Regions from separate parts of the Nocardioides sp. B129/18 genome, predicted to be linked through region 1. Evidence: predicted binding sites of a transcription regulator. Region 1 holds the regulator's gene; each other region holds the start of a gene.
What was found. The regulator LexA, encoded in region 1, represses DNA repair genes until DNA is damaged. The targets are predictions, from matches to a motif close to TCGAACANNTGTTCGA.
Positions count from the first base shown of each region.

Region 2: a site for LexA is predicted at 3,649-3,664, ahead of recA (recombinase RecA). Genes of this name have one in related genera too.
Region 3: a site for LexA is predicted at 3,187-3,202, ahead of ACZDWJ_RS07935 (SAV_6107 family HEPN domain-containing protein). Genes of this name have one in related genera too.

Region 1 is NZ_JBUZJI010000005.1:94,109-100,015, forward strand. Features, by position in the region: gene ACZDWJ_RS05455 (alkaline phosphatase D family protein) at 1-743, opposite strand, end outside; gene lexA (transcriptional repressor LexA) at 866-1,663, opposite strand; gene ACZDWJ_RS05465 (LysM peptidoglycan-binding domain-containing protein) at 1,933-2,310, shown strand; gene ACZDWJ_RS05470 (ABC-F family ATP-binding cassette domain-containing protein) at 2,489-4,195, shown strand; gene ACZDWJ_RS05475 (GNAT family N-acetyltransferase) at 4,192-5,247, shown strand; gene ACZDWJ_RS05480 (S1C family serine protease) at 5,413-5,907, opposite strand, start outside.
Region 2 is NZ_JBUZJI010000026.1:29,669-35,575, forward strand. Features, by position in the region: gene ACZDWJ_RS16275 (molybdopterin-dependent oxidoreductase) at 1-880, shown strand, start outside; gene ACZDWJ_RS16280 (hypothetical protein) at 877-1,338, shown strand; gene ACZDWJ_RS16285 (response regulator transcription factor) at 1,335-2,051, shown strand; gene ACZDWJ_RS16290 (sensor histidine kinase) at 2,048-3,181, shown strand; gene ACZDWJ_RS16295 (VOC family protein) at 3,204-3,614, shown strand; gene recA (recombinase RecA) at 3,819-4,874, shown strand; gene ACZDWJ_RS16305 (regulatory protein RecX) at 5,168-5,647, shown strand; gene ACZDWJ_RS16310 (phosphoribosyltransferase) at 5,717-5,907, shown strand, end outside.
Region 3 is NZ_JBUZJI010000008.1:34,974-40,880, reverse strand. Features, by position in the region: gene ACZDWJ_RS07950 (transglutaminase TgpA family protein) at 1-989, shown strand, start outside; gene ACZDWJ_RS07945 (DUF3040 domain-containing protein) at 1,188-1,643, opposite strand; gene ACZDWJ_RS07940 (methyltransferase domain-containing protein) at 1,788-2,525, opposite strand; gene ACZDWJ_RS07935 (SAV_6107 family HEPN domain-containing protein) at 2,577-3,062, opposite strand; gene ACZDWJ_RS07930 (hypothetical protein) at 3,304-3,837, opposite strand; gene ACZDWJ_RS07925 (YbaK/EbsC family protein) at 3,895-4,386, shown strand; gene ACZDWJ_RS07920 (phytoene desaturase family protein) at 4,388-5,737, shown strand; gene metF (methylenetetrahydrofolate reductase [NAD(P)H]) at 5,757-5,907, opposite strand, start outside.

The sequences.
Region 1 (5,907 bases):
TCCCAGGTGATGATCCAGGGGTAGGCCGCGTGGAGGTCCTGCAGGTCGCGGTCGGTCTTGTACTGCGCGTGGCGCTGGCGGTAGTCGGCGAGGCTGAGCACCTCGTGCGCCGGCACGTGCGGGCGCACGTCGACGTCGTCCTTGCCGTAGCCGTACTGCCCGGGGCCGTACTCGTAGAAGTAGTCGCCGAGGTGGACGATCAGGTGCAGATCGTCGCGCGCGGCCAGGCCGCGGTAGGCGGCGAAGTAGCCGGCCTGCCAGTTGGCGCAGGAGGTGAACCCGAGCCGCAGGTGCCGCAGCTCGGCGTCGTGCGCGGGCGCGGTGCGGGTGCGGCCCACGCGGCTGACCTGGCCGGCCGCCGTGAAGCGGTACCAGTGCCAGGTGGCCGGAGCGAGGCCGCGGACGTCGACCTTGACGGTGTGATCGCGCGCCGCGGAGGTCGCGAAGGTGCCCTTCTTGACGATGCGCCGGAAGCGCCGGTCGGTGGCGACCTCCCACACGACGTCGGTGCGCGGACCGCGGCCGCTGCCGGGCAGTGCGGTGGCGGTGGGCGTCACGCGCGTCCAGAGGACGACGGCGTCGGGGAGCGGGTCGCCCGAGGCGACGCCGTGCTGGAAGACGCGGTGCGTGGCGGCGTCAGCGCTGGAGCCGAGGGCGCCGACGGCGCCGGCCGTGCCGACGGCGACGGGCGCGGAGGCCAGGACGGCGCGGCGGCCGACGGCGGGGAGATCGAGGTGGGTCACGCGCCCTCAACGCAGCAAGGGCTCCGGAGGTGACGGCGCGGGCGGCAGGTGTCGCGGAGGCGTCGCCGAGCGTTCACCCGCGGGCCATCGGGGACGGCCCGCGGGTGGCGTGGCTCACAGGATCACAGGCTGCGCAGCACCGCGGTGACGACGCCGAGGATCCGCGCGTGGGTGCCGTCGATGGGGTCGTAGGCCGGGTTGTGCGGCATCAGCCACACCTGGCCGTCCTTGCGCTGGAAGGTCTTCACCGTGGCCTCCCCGTCGAGGAGCGCCGCGACGATCTGGCCGTTCTCGGCCGTCTGCTCCTGGCGGACGACGACGAAGTCGCCGCTGCAGATGGCGGCGTCGACCATGGAGTCGCCGACGACCTCGAGCAGGAAGAGCTGGCCCTCGCCGACGAGCTGGCGCGGCAGGGGGAAGACCTCGGAGACCTGCTCCTCGGCCAGGATCGGGCCGCCGGCCGCGATCCGGCCGACCACCGGCACGTAGGCCGCGGAGGGGACGGTGTCGCCGATGCCGGTCTCGTCGTAGGAGCTCTCGTCGGCCGAGGAGATCGAGCGCCGGGCGGCGAGGACCTCGGGCAGGAAGACCTCGAGGGCGCGCGGCCGGTTGGCGTCGCGGCGCAGGAAGCCCTTCTCCTCCAGCACGCGCAGCTGGTGGGCGACGCTGGAGGTGCTGGTGAGGCCGACGGCCTGGCCGATCTCGCGCATGCTCGGGGGGAAGCCGCGCTTCTCGATGGCCTCCTTGATGGTGGCGAGCACCTTCAGCTGGCGCTGGGTGAGACCGGTGGCGTCCGGCGGGCCGTCGGGGAGCTCGGAGACGGTCTTGCCGCGCGGCTTCGCAGACGACTTCTCAGGAGAGGTCTCAGGCGAGGTCGGGGAGGCCTTCTCGGCGGGATCGGGGCGGTCGCGGGTCGGCATGGCCTGACGGTAGCGAGACCGGACGCCGGACTCAAACATCTGTTCGAACTCGGCGTGTCCGCAGCCCGGGAGACACGGAGGGTCGGCCGGCCGGCCCTGAGTCGAACACGTGATCGAGATCGCTCTTGTGTTCGATCGAACACCTGATCTACTCTGGATCCAGTTCGAACATCCGTGCGAATCCCGACCCTCGGGCCGCGATCGTCCGGAACTGTCGGCGCCGACCGATAGACATCCGTCGTCCCACTCCCACTTCCCCAGGAGTCCCGATGAGCACCCTGATCCTCCAGCCCGCCGCCCGCCCCGCCCGCTCCGCCGCTCGGCCCGCCGTGCGTCCGGTCGCGCGGCCCTCCGGCACGGTGCGCCTGACCCGGCGCGGTCGTCTGGTGGTCTTCGTGCTCGCCCTCCTGATCGTGCTCGGCACGGGCATCGCGCTGGCGGCCGGCTCGGTGGCCACCCAGGAGCCCGGCACCCCCGAGCCGACCCAGGTCATCGTCGTCCGCTCCGGGCAGACCCTCTGGGACATCGCCGCCGCCCACGCGCAGGACGGTGACGTCCGCGGCATGCTCACCCACCTCCAGCACCTCAACGCCCTCGACGGCGGCCTGGTGCGCGCCGGTCAGCGCCTTCAGGTGCCGCTCGACTGAGCGCAGCGCGGGCCGTCGGCCCGCCTCAGACGTCGTCGGCCGCCTCGACCCCGGCCGACGCCACGGGGAAGACGAGGGGCGGGCCCACGGCCCGCCCCTCGCGCCGTCTCCGGACCCGGCACGCCGGAGGGCGAAATGCGGTCGCCTCCTCGGACGCGGGCAGGGAGGATGGATCCTCGTGGGTCACGTCGACGTCTCCGGAGTCCGCTACGAGCTGCCCGACGGGCGGGTGCTGCTCGACGACGTCTCGTTCCGGGTCGGCGAGGGCGCGATCGTCGCACTGGTCGGCGCCAACGGCGCGGGCAAGACCACCCTGCTGCGCATCGTCACCGGCGAGCTGGCACCCCACGCCGGCGTGGTGACCCGCTCCGGCGGGCTCGGCGTCATGGGGCAGTTCGTCGGCGTGCGCGGCACGGGGGAGGAGCAGCCCACCGTCGCCGACCTCCTGCTCTCGGTGGCGCCGCCGGCGGTCCGGGCCGCCGCCGCCGAGGTGGCGCGCTGCGAGCTGGCCCTCATGGAGGTCGACGACGAGCCCACGCAGATGGCCTACGCCACCGCGCTCGGCGACTACGCGGACGCCGGCGGCTACGACCTCGAGGTGGCCTGGGACGTCTGCACGATGGCGGCCCTCGGCGTCCCGTTCGAGCGGGCCCGGCACCGCGACGTCGCGACCCTCTCGGGCGGCGAGCAGAAGCGCGTGGTCCTCGAGGCGCTGCTGCGCGGCCCCGACGAGGTGCTGCTGCTCGACGAGCCCGACAACTACCTCGACGTCCCCGGGAAGGTGTGGCTCGAGCAGCGCCTGCGCGAGTGCGGGAAGACCGTGCTCATGGTCAGCCACGACCGCGCCCTGCTCGACGCCGTCGCCACCCGCATCGTCACCGTCGAGCTGGGGCATGCCGGCAACACCGTGTGGACCCACCCCGGCGGGTTCTCCGACTACCACCAGGCGCGCCGCGACCGCTTCGAGCGGTTCGAGGAGATGCGTCGCCGCTGGGACGAGGAGCACGAGAAGATCATCGCCCTCGTGCACCGGCTGCGCGTGAAGTCGGAGTACAACGACGGCATGTCCAGCCAGTACCGCGCCGCGCAGACGCGGCTGCGCAAGTTCGAGGAGGCCGGCCCGCCCACCGAGCAGCCCCGCGAGCAGCAGGTGGCGATGCGGCTGAAGGGCGGTCGCACCGGCAAGCGGGCCGTGGTGTGCGAGCAGCTGGAGCTCACCGGACTGATGCGCCCCTTCGATCTCGAGGTCTGGTTCGGCGAGCGGGTGGCGGTGCTCGGCAGCAACGGCTCGGGCAAGTCGCACTTCCTGCGGCTGCTCGCCGCCGGCGGCACCGACCCCGAGCTCGGCAACCGGCCGGTGAGCGAGCGTCCGATCGAGCCGGTGCGCCACCGCGGCCTCGCCCGGCTCGGCGCGCGGGTGCAGCCGGGCTGGTTCGTCCAGACCCACCAGCACCCGGAGCTCCTCGGGCGCACCCTGCTGGAGATCCTTCACCGGGGCGAGCAGTCGCCCGACGGCCGCGGCCGCCCGGGCATGCCTCGCGAGCAGGCCAGCCGCGTGCTCGATCGCTACGAGCTCTCGGCCAGCGCCGAGCAGCGCTTCGAGTCGCTCAGCGGCGGCCAGCAGGCGCGCTTCCAGATCCTGCTCCTCGAGCTGTCCGGCGCCACCCTGCTGCTGCTCGACGAGCCCACCGACAACCTCGACGTGCAGTCCGCCGAGGCGCTGGAGGCCGGGCTCGAGGCGTTCGAGGGCACGGTCGTGGCCGTCACGCACGACCGCTGGTTCGCCCGCGGGTTCGACCGGTTCCTGGTCTACGGCGCCGACGGCGAGGTCTACGAGGCGCCCGAGCCCGTGTGGGACGAGCGCCGCGTGGAGCGCTCCCGATGAGCCCGCGAGCCGGCCTCGAGCCGACCCGCGTCGTGCCGGTCGACGCCGACGACGCCCCGGCCTTCGAGGCCTGGAACGACGTCCTCACCCGCGGCGAGCGACACGGCCGCGAGCGCTACGCGACGCCGTGGATGCCGGGGGAGATGCGCGAGCGGCTGCGCTCGCCCGAGGTCGGGACGCAGATGGAGGCGTGGGCGCTCGTGGAGGGCCCGCCCGGTGAGGGAGCCGTGCGCGCCTCCGCGCTGCTGGAGTGGCGCACCACCGACAACCTCGACCGCATCGACGCCCGCGTCATGACCGACCCCGCGGTGCGGGGCCAGGGGCACGGCACCCGGATGCTCGACGCCGTCGTCGAGCGCTGCCGAGCGCTGGGACGCTCGCGGCTGGGCGCCGACGCCTGGTGGCCCATCGCGGCCGGCACCGACGGCGAGGGCACCGTGGGGGCCGACTTCCTGCGTCGGCGCGGCTTCGCCCTCGGCATCTCCGAGGTGCTGCGCGTGCTGCCGTTGCCCGTGGCCTCCGAGCGGCTCGAGGCGCTGGCTGCCGAGGCGGCCGCCCACCACGGCGCCTATCGGATCGAGTCGTTCGTCGGTCCGGTGCCCGACGCGTGGGCGCAGGCCTGGGGCGTGCTGGCCGGCTCGCTCGAGGTCGAGGCGCCCACCGGCGGCATCGAGATGGAGGCGCACGCCTCGGGTGCCGCCGAGGTGCGCTCGGAGGAGGACGTGATGGCCCGCCAGGGCCGCACCCCCCACCGCGCCGTCGCCCTCGACGCCGACGGTGCGCTCGTGGCCTACACCGAGGTGGTCACCACCGAGCACGAGCCGCACCGCGCCTACCAGTGGGGCACGCTCGTGCGGCCCGACCACCGTGGGCACCGCCTCGGGCTGGCGGTGAAGCTCGCGGCGCTCCGGCTGCTGGTCGAGCACGCGCCGCAGGTGCGCGAGGTCTTCACCTGGAACGCCGAGGTCAACGGCCCGATGATCGCGGTCAACGAGCAGCTCGGCTACCGCGCGGTCGAGCGCGCCGGCTGGTTCGAGCGCCGGCTCGACTGACGCCGTCGCTCGGGGAGGTCCGGACGTGGCGACGCCCCCGGCGCCGGCTCGGGGCCGGACGCCGGGGGCGTCGAAGGACACGGCGTGGGAACCCCACGTCCCCACCGTGCCCGCCGGACCGCCCACCCTCGTCAGAGGCGGCCCGGGGCTCGGGTGCGAGAGGACCTAGGAGTTCGTCGTCTTCTCGTCGGAGTCGAGCTTGACCTTGACCGTCTTGGTGTCGCCTCCGCGGACGAAGGTGACCGTGACGGTGTCGCCGGGGCGGTAGGAGCGGATCGTCGCGACCAGCGAGTCCGAGCCGGTGACCTGGGTGTCGTCGATCTTGGTGATGACGTCGCCCTTCTTCAGCCCGGCGTCGGCGCCGGTGGAGCCGCTGCCGACCTCCTCGACCTTCGCGCCGTTGGTGAGGCCGACCTGGGCGGCGGCGTCGCTGCTGGCGGCGTCGGAGACCGAGATGCCCAGGCGGGCGTGGGTCGGGGTGTCGCCGTCGAGCATCTGCTGGACGATCGGCATGACCTCGTCGATCGGGATCGCGAAGCCCAGGCCGATCGAGCCGCCCTCGTCGCTGGAGCCGAACGGCGAGGAGCCGCTGCTGCCCGAGGTGCGGATGGAGGCGTTGATGCCCACGACGTGGCCGGCCATGTCGATGAGCGGACCGCC
Region 2 (5,907 bases), on a different contig from region 1:
CCCGGCCCGTGGCTGGCGGGCGCTGGCTCTCGACGTCGCCGAGCGCGGCTCGATCGCGGTGCTGGTCTCGGCCGCGATCTTCCAGCTGGTCACCGGTCTGCAGAACGTCACCCACTGGTACCCCTGGTCCTTCTCCTTCCGCCCCGTGCACGACGCCGTCGGCTGGCTGGCGATCGGCGCCCTCGTGCTGCACGTCGCCGTGAAGCTGCCGCTGATCCGCGCGGCTCTCGGCGCCGACGTCGACGCCGCGCACGGCGACGAGCCCGGCCCGCCCACCGGACGCGAGCCGCTGTCGCGCCGCGGCCTGCTGCGCGTCACCTGGGTCGCCACGAGCGTCGCGGTCCTCGCCACGGCGGGTGGCACGATCCCGTGGCTGCGCCGCGTCTCGGTGCTCGCGCCGCGCTCGGGGGAGGGACCGCAGGGCCTGCCGGTCAACCGCTCGGCCCGCGCGGCGGGCGTCACGGCTGCGGCGGTCACGGGCGCCTGGACGCTCACCGTGCGCCACGCCGGTCGCGAGACCGTGCTCACCCGCGACGACCTCCTCGCCCTGCCGCAGCGCACCGAGCGGCTGCCGATCGCCTGCGTCGAGGGCTGGAGCGCCCAGGCCACCTGGACCGGCGTCCGCGTCCGCGACCTGCTCGACCTCGTCGAGGCGCCCCGCGGCCGGGAGGTCGTCGTCGACTCCCTCCAGACGCGCGGCGCCTTCGCCACCACCCTCCTGCCCGGCCAGTTCGCCGACGACGACCGCACACTGCTGGCCCTGAGGCTCGACGGCGAGACCCTCGCGCTCGACCACGGCTATCCGGCGCGCCTGATCGCCCCGAACCGACCGGGCGTCCTGCAGACCAAGTGGGTCCGCAGCCTGGAGGTGCGCGCATGAGGCCCGATCCGCTCCGTCTCCTGCTCGGCGCGCTCGGCGTCGCCGGCATCGCCTGGGGCGCCTGGCTGCTGCTCGACGGGCAGGACCTCGAGGTCCTGATCCGGGTGGCGCTGTGGCTCGCCGGCGGCGTCGTGCTGCACGACGCCGTCCTCGCGCCGCTCGTCGTCGTCCTCGGCGCCGGCGCGGTGCGGGTGCCGCGCGCGGTGCGCGGGGTCGGCGCGCGGGTGCTGGTGGTGCTCGGCTCGGTGACGCTGCTGGCGATCCCGGTGCTGCTCTCGCGCGGGGAGTCCTACGACGTCGCGAACCGGACGGTCCTCGACCGCCCCTACGGCCAGGGCTGGCTCATCGTCGCGGCCCTCGTGGTCCTCGGCGCGGTGCTGGCCGAGGTGGTAGGCCGGCGTCGCGCGCTCGTCGCCGGGGAGCCCGACGCCGGGGTCGGGCCCGAGCCCGCGTCGTGACCGGCGCGCGGGTGCTGGTCGTCGACGACGACGTCACGGTGCGGGAGGTCGTCGTCTCCTACCTGCGCGCGCACGGTCACGACGTCCTGGAGGCCGGCGACGGCCACGGCGCCCTGGCCGGGGTCCGCGACCACCGGCCCGACCTCGTCGTCCTCGACCTCATGCTGCCCGACGTCGACGGCCTCGAGGTGCTCCGCCGGCTGCGCGCCGAGGGGAGCCCCGTCGCGGTCGTGCTGCTCACCGCCCTGGGCTCCGAGCCCGACCGCGTCGCCGGCCTCGAGGTCGGCGCCGACGACTACGTCACCAAGCCGTTCAGCCCGCGCGAGCTCGCGCTGCGCGTCGACTCCGTGCTGCGCCGCACCGGCGTCGGTCCGGCCGTCTCGGAGGGACCGCTGGTCGACGGCGACCTCGTGCTCGACCCCGCCGCGCGCACCGTCGTGCTCGGCGGCCGCGAGCTCGGCCTCACCCAGCGCGAGTTCGAGCTCCTGCGCCACCTGATGGCCCACCCCGACGTCGCCTACGGCCGCGACGACCTGCTGCGCGAGGTGTGGGGCTGGTCGGTCGGCGACCACTCCACCGTCACCGTCCACGTCCGCCGGCTGCGGGAGAAGGTCGAGGTCGATCCTCGACGCCCGCGACGGCTGCTCACGGTCTGGGGCGTCGGCTACCGCTGGCATCCCTCCGCCGCGCAGGTGCCGGAGCGGGCCCGATGACGCCCGACGAGGTGCAGATCGTCGGCGTCGCGGCCGGCGCCGCGCTGGCCGTCGGCGTGCTGGGCCTGCTCGTGGCGCGCCTGCTGCGGCGGCGGTCCCTGCGCTGGCAGCTCGCCCTGGTGGCGGTCGTCGCGGTCGGCGGCGTGCTCGCCGGCGTGCTGGCGATCGCGCGCCTGATGTTCCTCTCCTCCCACGACCTCCACGTCGTCACCACGGTCGCGCTGGTCGGCGGCGTCGTCGCGGTCGTCGTCGCGATCCTGCTGGGCCTCACCACGACCCGCCGCTCCGAGGCGCTGCGCGAGGACGTCCGCCGCGTCGGCCTCGGGCTCGCGCCGCGACCGTCGGTCTCCGACGACGCCCCGGCGGAGCTGCGCGCCCTCTCCACGGAGCTCGAGCTGGCCCGCGCCCGCCTGGACGAGGCCCGCGAGCGCGAGCGGCGCCTGGAGGACGCGCGACGGGAGGTCGTCGCGTGGGTCTCCCACGACCTCCGCACCCCGCTGGCGGGGATCCGGGCGATGGCCGAGGCCATCGACGACGGCCTCGCGCCCGATCCCACCCGCTACCGCCGGCAGATCGTCGCGGAGGTCGACCGCGTCGTGATGATGGTCGACGACCTCTTCGAGCTCTCCCGGATCCACGCCGGGACCTGGCGCCCGCGGCCCGAGCACCTCGACCTCGCCGACCTCGTCAGCGACGCCCTGGCGACGGCCGAGGCCGCGGCCTCGGCGCGGGGCGTGCGGCTGAGCGGCGCGGTGCCCGATGGCACGGAGGTCGCGGCCGACGCCGCGGGACTGGCCCGGGTGCTCGACAACCTCGTCGCCAACGCCGTGCGCCACTGCGAGCCGGGAGGCACGGTGGAGGTGCGGGCCCGCGAGGAGGGCGACGACGTCCACCTCGACGTGCTCGACGCCTGCGGCGGCATCCCCGACGACGAGCTGGCGCGGGTCTTCGAGCCCGGCTGGCGCGGCGCCCAGGCCCGGCCGGCGGGGGAGGCCGGCACCGCCGGCGCGGGGCTCGGTCTCGCGATCGTGCAGGGCATCGTCGAGGCCCACCGCGGCAGCGTGGCCCTGGTCAACCGCGGACCCGGCTGCCAGGTCACCGTCCGGCTTCCCCTCGTCCCGACGTCCTGACCGGACGGGCTAGCCTCGGCCGATGACCTCGGGACAGACCACCTTCGCCCGCCTCCATCACGTGCAGCTGGCCATCCCGGCCGGCGGTGAGGACGAGTGCCGCGCCTTCTGGGGCGGGCTGCTCGGCTTCGAGGAGCTTCCGAAGCCGCCGGTGCTCGCGGCGCGGGGCGGATGCTGGTTCCGCGCCGGCGGCGTCGAGGTGCACCTCGGCGTCGAGGCGGACTTCGCGCCCGCCCGCAAGGCGCATCCCGGCATCGAGGTCCGCGGCCTCGACGCGCTCGCCGCGCGGCTGGCCGAGGCCGGCCGGCCCGTGGTGCCCGACGGCGAGCTGCCGGGTCATCGGCGCTTCTACGTCGACGACCCGTTCGGCAACCGGCTGGAGCTCCTGGAGCCGCTCGAGACGCCTCAGCCGCTGGAGACCGGGGCCGTCTGAGCCCTCTCGGCGTGTCGGCGTGTCCTGCCTCGCTTCGAACGGGTGTTCGGGCTAGATTCTGTCCACAGGCGACGTGCCGACGCCCTCCTCCCCAGATCCGATCCGGGGGCTCGGAGACTGTCGGCGGTCTGACCTAGCGTCCTTCACGACGACACGACAGACCCCGACGGGCGGCACCGCCCGACACATCGACGAGGAGACACCATGGCAGGCGGAGATCGCGAGAAGGCCCTCGAGGCGGCGCTCGCTGGCATCGAGAAGCAGTTCGGCAAGGGCTCGATCATGCGGCTGGGCGACGACACCCGCGCCCCGCTGGAGATCATCCCCACCGGGGCCATCTCGCTCGACATCGCGCTCGGCATCGGCGGCCTGCCCCGCGGCCGCGTCGTCGAGATCTACGGCCCGGAGTCCTCCGGAAAGACCACCGTCGCGCTGCACGCCGTCGCCAGCGCCCAGCGCGCCGGCGGCCTGGTGGCCTTCATCGACGCCGAGCACGCGCTCGACCCCGAGTACGCCAAGGCGCTCGGCGTCGACACCGACTCGCTGCTGGTCTCCCAGCCCGACTCCGGCGAGCAGGCGCTCGAGATCGCCGACATGCTGATCCGCTCCGGCGCGCTCTCGCTCATCGTCATCGACTCCGTGGCCGCCCTGGTGCCCCGCGCCGAGATCGAGGGCGAGATGGGCGACAGCCACGTCGGCCTCCAGGCCCGTCTCATGAGCCAGGCGCTGCGCAAGATGACCGGTGCCCTCAACAACTCCGGCACCACCGCGATCTTCATCAACCAGCTGCGCGAGAAGATCGGCGTCATGTTCGGCTCGCCCGAGACCACCACCGGTGGTCGCGCGCTGAAGTTCTACTCCTCGGTCCGCCTCGACGTGCGCCGCATCGAGACGCTCAAGGACGGCACCGACATGGTCGGCAACCGCACCCGCGTCAAGGTCGTGAAGAACAAGGTCGCCCCGCCGTTCAAGCAGGCCGAGTTCGACATCATGTACGGCAAGGGCATCAGCCGCGAGGGCGGCCTCATCGACGTCGGCGTCGAGGCGGGCATCGTCCGCAAGGCCGGCGCCTGGTACACCTACGACGGCGACCAGCTCGGCCAGGGCAAGGAGAACGCGCGCAACTTCCTGCGCGACAACCCCGACCTCGCCAACGAGCTGGAGAAGAAGATCCTCGAGAAGCTCGGCATCGGGGCCACCGTCGACAACGACGAGTTCGCGGGCCTGCCCGACGAGCCCATCGGCGTCGGCGACTTCTGAGGGTCGCGCCTGTGAGCAGTGCCGGCCGTCGCGACGCCTGGCAGGACGAGCGCCCCGCGCCGTCCTGGCTGGGTGACGTGGCGGCCGGCGTCGAGGCCTGGACGCAGGGCCGCGCCGCGCAGACGCCATCCCCGGACACGCACGACGAGTCCCAGGAGGCTCCGCGTCCTGCGCGGCGATCGTCGCGAGCGTCCGGCTCCCGTCGGGGGTCCGGCAGGTCCGCGTCCGGCTCTCGCCGGTCGGCGCCGCCGGAGGACGCCGCGGCCCTCGGCCCCGACGCCGACCCGGAGTCGGTGGCTCGCACCATCCTGCTCGACCAGCTCACCGGCCGCGCCCGCAGCCGCAAGGAGCTCGCCGAGAAGCTCGCCGCGAAGCTCGTGCCCGACGACGTCGCCACCCGTCTCCTCGATCGCTTCGAGGAGGTCGGTCTCATCGACGACGAGGCCTTCGCCCGGCTGTGGGTCTCCTCCCGCGGAGCCGGCAGCAGCCGGGGCCTGGCCGGCCGCGCGCTGAGCCAGGAGCTGCGACGCAAGGGCGTCGACGACCAGGTCGTCCGCGAGGTGCTCGACGACGTCGAGCCCGACGCCGAGCGCGAGGCGGCGCGGGCGCTCGCCGAGCGCAGGCTGCGCTCGCTGAGCCGCGTCGACGACCTCACCGCCACCCGGCGGCTGGTCGGCATGCTGGCGCGCAAGGGCTATCCCGCGGGCATGTGCCACCAGGTCGTGCGCGAGGTCCTCGCCGCGGCCGACCGCGAGGCCCCCGACGAGCTGTGATCGTGCGCTGAGCCCGCGTCGGCAGGACCCGGGTCGACGCGGTCCCTCGCCTCCGGGAAGAATGCCCCCGTGGCCGACGAGCGCGAGATCCTCACCTACGAGCTGTTCGGGACGGCGGTGCGCGACCTCGCGCAGCAGGTCGTCGCCTCCGGGTACGAGCCGGACATGGTCCTGGCGATCGCCCGGGGCGGACTGGGCCTGGCCATGGGCCTGGGCTACGCGCTCGACGTCAAGAACCTCTCGGCGGTCAACGTCGAGTT
Region 3 (5,907 bases), on a different contig from region 1:
CCGCCGCCGCGCTCCAGGACTTCTTCCAGAACGACTTCACCTACGACCTCAGCCGCGCGCCGGTCGGCAACGGCAACGACGCCCTGGCGGCGTTCCTCGACCCGGGCGGCGACCGACGGGGCTACTGCGAGCAGTTCGCCTCCGCGATGGCCGTGATGGCCCGCGAGGCCGGCATCCCGGCCCGGGTCGCGGTCGGCTTCCTGCGCCCGGAGCAGATCGGCCGCGGCGAGTACGAGTACTCCACCCACGACCTGCACGCCTGGCCCGAGCTCTTCTTCCGCGGCTACGGCTGGGTGCGCTTCGAGCCGACCCCGACCACCCGCACCGACTCCGTGCCCGGCTACAGCCGCGCCGAGACCGCGAACCCGCAGGACGGCGCCAGCCAGGCCCCGTCGGCCGAGCCGTCCACCGCCCCGAGCTCGCAGCCGAGCGCCGCGCCGTCGCGCGACCCGCGCCAGGCCACCCCGGACGTCGGCGACCTCGCCGCGCCTCAGGACGACTCCATCCTCCCGACCGTGCTGAGCGTCCTCGGCGTCCTGGTGCTGCTCGTCGTCCTGGCGCTGCTGCCCGGTGTCGTGCGTCGACGCCGCCGCGTCCGGCGCCTGGCCGGCGACGTCGAGGCCCAGTGGAGCGAGGTGCGCGCCACGGCCCTGGACCTCGCGGCCCCCTGGCCGGCCGACCGCTCCCCCCGCGACACCGCGGACGAGCTCGTCGCGCACCTGCGGCGGGCCGTCAGCCGGATCTCCGACGACGACCGCGACGCCCTCACCTCGCTGGCGCGGGCCGTCGAGGAGCACCGGTACGCCCCGCCCGGACGGGCCCGCAGCGACGAGCGCACGCGCGTCTGGACCGAGCGGGTGCTCGACGCCCTCCACACCGCCGCCCCACCGCGGGCCGCACGTCGGGCGCGCTGGCTGCCGCGCACGCTGCTGGAGCGGAGCACGGCCCCCGCGACCGGCGCGGACGATCGGGAGCTCGTGAGCCGCTGAGCTGCTGAGCTGCTGAGCCGCTGAACGGGGTGAGCCGGCGGTTGACGCCGGCGCGATCTGCGCCGTGGCGACCGACCCGGCAGCACGGCCGGACCTCGTCGAGGCACTGCACCTGGCGAGCCGCGCTGGGCGAAGGGCCCCAGAACGAGAACGGCCCGACCAGAGTCGGGGTCTGGTCGGGCCGTGGAGCGAGGGGCGTCAGAAGCCGCCGGACTCCCGACGACGACGCCACCGCTCCTCGACGCGCTCCATGAAGGAGCCGGAGGAGCGGGACGAGCCGCGCGACGGGCCGCGGCCGGTGCGGCGGGGGCGGCCGGCACGTCCGCCGTCGACGACGGAGAAGCCGCCGCGCGAGGCCGGACGCGGGCCGGCCGGCTCGGCGGAGCCGCCCTGGCGCACGGCGTTGAGGCCAAGGGTGGCCGAGCCGAGCATGATGACGAAGCCGACGACGCCGACGGCCCACAGCTTGGTGGTCACGCCGGCCATCAGGACGGCGATGCCGACCACGAAGACCACACCGGCGAGGATCGCGCGACGCCGAGCCGAGCGCCGGGCGGTGGTGCCGCGCAGCGTCGAGACGAACTTCGGATCCTCCTCGGTGAGGGCACGCTCCATCTGCTCGAGCGCTCGCAGCTCCTCTTCCGAGAGTGGCACGTCAGCCTCCGGGTCGATCGGGTCAGCAGCAGCCACCGGCGACACCGGGGCCCCTCCAGGATAGGCAGGGTCGTCGCGCCACGGTAGGCGGTCCCGGGAATTTGTCCGACGGACGCCGCCCGCGCCGCAGCGCGCGACCCGCGGTCAGGTCGAGCGGCGCCCGAGGGCGTGCAGCTGGGCGGCCAGCGGCAGGTACTCCGGGCGCGTGGACACCGCGCGCTCGAGGTCGAGGAGCGCGGCGCTGGCGCCGGGCTCGAGGTCGAGGAGCGAGCCGGGGACCAGGTCGGCGAAGACCCGCACGCCCTGGACGCCCTGGGGCTCCAGGCCGGCGTCGCGCAGGAGACCCGCGAGCTCCTCGGCGGTGAACCGGCGTCCGCCGCGGGAGACCGGGCCGCCACCGTCGAGCAGCTCGCGGGCCTGCTGGAAGTGGCCGGCCATCGCCCGGGCGATGACGGCGGCGTGGCGCTGGGCGACGAGCAGGCTCAGGACGCCGTCGGGCCGGAGCGCGCCGGCGAGGTCGGCCAGCGCGGAGGCGGCGTCGCCGGCCAGCTCGAGGACGCCGTGGCACAGCAGCAGGTCGACGCTGGCCGGGCGGCCGGCGAGCGTGGCGAGGTCGCCCTGCTCGCTGGCCACCGCGACACCGGCCTCGCGGGCGCGCCGGTCGAGCGCGGCGAGGGCGTCAGGGCTGGGGTCGATGACGGTGACCCGGTGTCCGGCCTCGGCGATGCGGACGGCCAGTCCGCCGGTGCCGCCTCCGATGTCGAGCACGCCGAGCGGGCAGGTGGCGGCTGCGAGCAGCGGCTCGAGCGCGCTCCACACGACGCCGGTGCGCGCGGCCTGGCGGCGCTCGGAGGGACGGTCGCCTGCGGTGGTTCCGGGCATGGCCCCGACCCTACTGTCGCGGACCCGGCGCCGCGCACCCCGGCGGGGCGCTCAGCCCGCGCGCAGCCGGGTGGCGACGCCCTCGCGCGGGGCGGTGGCCCGGGGCGCGAGGCCCAGGGTCTGCTCGACGAGCGCGAGGAACCGCTCGGCGTCGCGCAGGAGGTCGTCGGCCTCGCGAGGGGTGACGGCGCGTCGGGAGCCGGCCGCGGCGGCCGCGCGCTTGGCGGCGCCGGCGGCGAAGAGGCCGGCCCACTCCTCCAGCTCCGGTGCGAGCCGGGCGAGGAGGGTCCAGGCAGTGGTGCGCCCGCGAGAGCGGGCGGCCTGCGGCCGCGCCCGGGCCGCGACGACGGCGGCCGCGGCCTGGAGCGCGGCGACGTGGGCGGTGGCGTAGCGGGCCGGGACGTCGGGCTGCGCGGCGGCCTCGGCCAGCGACGCGGCGGAGCGCGCCAGGTAGGCGTGGGTCTCGGCGGGCAGCAGGGCCGGGTGCGTGAGCACCGGGGCGTCGGTGCCCCGATCGGGGTGGGCGACTGCGTGCATGGCGACCTCTCCTCGACCCCGACCCCCGGGGCGACGCGACGCCGGACGGCGTCTCCCTCGGCGGACCGGGGGTCGAGGTCGGCCCGCCGAGGGTGTCGTCGGCGCCTCGTCCCTCGCAGTGGATTCGAACGCCTGTTCGACATGTTCGAGTGTGCCCCAGCTCGCGAGCCCGGTCAAGGGGTCGCGCACGGGTCGCGCACGGGGTCGCGCGGGCGGGCTCCTGGAGGAAGCCGGGGAGGGCTCAGTCGCGGGCGGCGACGAAGGCGTGCACCGAGGGACGGAACAGCGTCACGAGGATGGCGACGTCGAGGACGAGGGAGGCCCAGAGCAGCACCTCGAACGCCGTGGGCGCGCCGACCCGGATGCCCGCGCCGGTGCAGATGGCGACCACCAGGATCAGCCCGGCCAGCGACCAGCGCGCCCAGGCCAGGCCGATGCGGAACAGCGCGAGCAGCACGCCGACGATGGACGCGACCACGACGGCCAGCACGATCGCCACGGGCACGAACTGCGGGATCGCGATCGGCTGCTCGTCGATGAGGTACTGCAGGCCCTGGCGGGCGACGATCTCGCGGGCCTCGCGATGGCCCTCGGCCCAGTTGCGGATCAGCGCGTCGCGCTGGACGACGGTGAGCAGCACCGTGACCGCGCCGAGGCCCAGGAGCGCCAGCAGCAGGCCCGTCGCGACCTCGACCGACCGCGGACGGGGCCGGCGCGCGAGGGCGCCCGGAGCGTCGGCGGTGCCGGGAGCGGTGGCTCCGGGGGTGCTGGGCATGGGTCCTCCGTACGAACGGCTGCGGGGGGCGACAGCCCAGAGCCTAAGGTCTCCCCCATGAGCGAGGAGCACCCCGGCATCGCGCGCTTCCGCGAGGAGCACCGGGCCCGAGGCGGGCGCGGGCGCATCGTCGTCCTGCCCGACGGCGTCCACACCGCCGCGCTGGCGGCGCAGGCGCTGGGCTGCGCGGTGGGCGCCATTGCCAACAGCCTGCTCTTCGAGGACGACGGGCGTCCGGTGCTGCTGCTGACCTCCGGCGCGCACCGCGTCGACCTCGTCGCCACCGCCGCGCGCCTGGGCGTGCCCGCCCTGCGTCGCGCGAGCGCCGACGCCGTGCGCACCCACACCGGGCAGGTCATCGGCGGCGTCTCCCCCTTCTCCCACCCCGCGCCCCTGCCCACCTGGATCGACCCGACGCTGGCCTCCTACCCCGAGGTGTGGGCCGCGGCCGGGCACCCGGCGGCGGTCTTCTCCACCACCTACGACGAGCTGCGCGCGCTCACCGGCGCCACGCCGGTCGACGTCGGCCCGGCCCAGGACGGCGCCTGAGATGGCGCGGGTCGTCGTCATCGGCGGCGGGCTGGCAGGCATGGCCTCCGCGGCCCGCCTGGCCAAGACCGGGCACCGCGTCACGCTCGTCGAGGCCGACCGCGAGCTCGGCGGCGCGCTCCGCCCGGTGCGCGCGGAGGAGCACGGCGGCCCACCGGGGTTCTCCTGGGACGCCGCGGTCTCGACGGTGCTGCTGCCCGCCGTGCTGCGCGACCTGTTCCGCAAGACCGGCCGACCGCTGGAGCAGGAGCTCGAGCTCGTGCCCGAGCCGGTGCTGCGCGAGCACCGCTTCGAGGACGGCTCGCGCCTGGTGCTCGAGGGCGGCTCCCGCGCCCGCCAGATGGAGGCGATGGAGGGGCTCAAGCCCGGCCTGGGCCAGGGCTGGCAGGACTACGTCGACGCCGGCGGCGACGACTGGGAGGTGCTGCGACGCCACTACTTCGAGGTGCCGTGGACCCCGGACGCGCTGGCGGCCGAGGCCGTCGAGCGGCTCGACTCCCGCGAGACCCTCGAGCGCCGCATCAAGGGCGCCCTGCGCGACAAGCGGGCTCGGCTGCTGGCCGCCTACCCGGCGATGATCGACGGACAGGACCCCCGCACCACGCCCGGGTGGACCGCGCTCACGGCCTATCTGGAGCAGACCTTCGGCGGCTGGCGCTTCGAGGGCGGCCTGCCGACGCTGGCCGCCGGCCTCGGCGCCCGGCTGGCCACCCGCGGCGTCGAGGTGCTCCTCGGCACGCGCGCCGTCGACGTCGTCGTGCGGGAGGGCCGCGCGGTCGCCGTCACGATCGTCACCGCCGACGACCTGCCGCAGGACCTCGACGCCGACCACGTCGTCTGCGCCATCGACCCCCGCCGCCTGCCCGTCCTCGCCGACGCGGCCGCGCGCACCATGCCCGCGCTGCCGCCGGTGATCAGCCACCTCGCCCTGCGCGACGACGAGCCCGACGACCCGCTGCCCGACCTGCCGCCGGAGGTCGTCCTGCACGGGGATCCGCTCCTCGTGGTGCGCACCGGCGGCCGGGCGCCCGAGGGCCACCGCGCCTGGACGATCCTCGGCCGCGGACGCGTGGCCGAGCCGCTGCCGGTCGCGCTCGCCCGGGCCGGCCTCGACGTCCGCTCGCGCATCGTGCACCGCGTCGACCTCAGCCCGCGCGACCTCGTCGAGCAGTGGAACGGCTCGCCCTACGGCGTCCTGTGGCAGGGCCGCACGACCGTGCGCCGCCGCCTCGGGCCGCAGACCCCGGTGCCCGGCGTGCTCGCCGCCGGCGCCCACGCCACCCCGGGCGCGGGCCTGCACGCCGTCGGCCTCTCGGCGGCCCTCGTCTCCCAGGTGATCGGGCCGGCCTGAGAGAGGCTCGGACCGAGCGTCAGACCGTCACGTGCAGGCGCTCGAAGATCTCGAGCGTCGCCCGGGACTGGTTGAGCGTGTAGAAGTGCAGCCCCGGCGCGCCGGCGTCGAGGAGCTCCTCGCAGAGCTCGGCGGCGATCGCGATGCCCTCGGCCCGCATGGCGACGGGA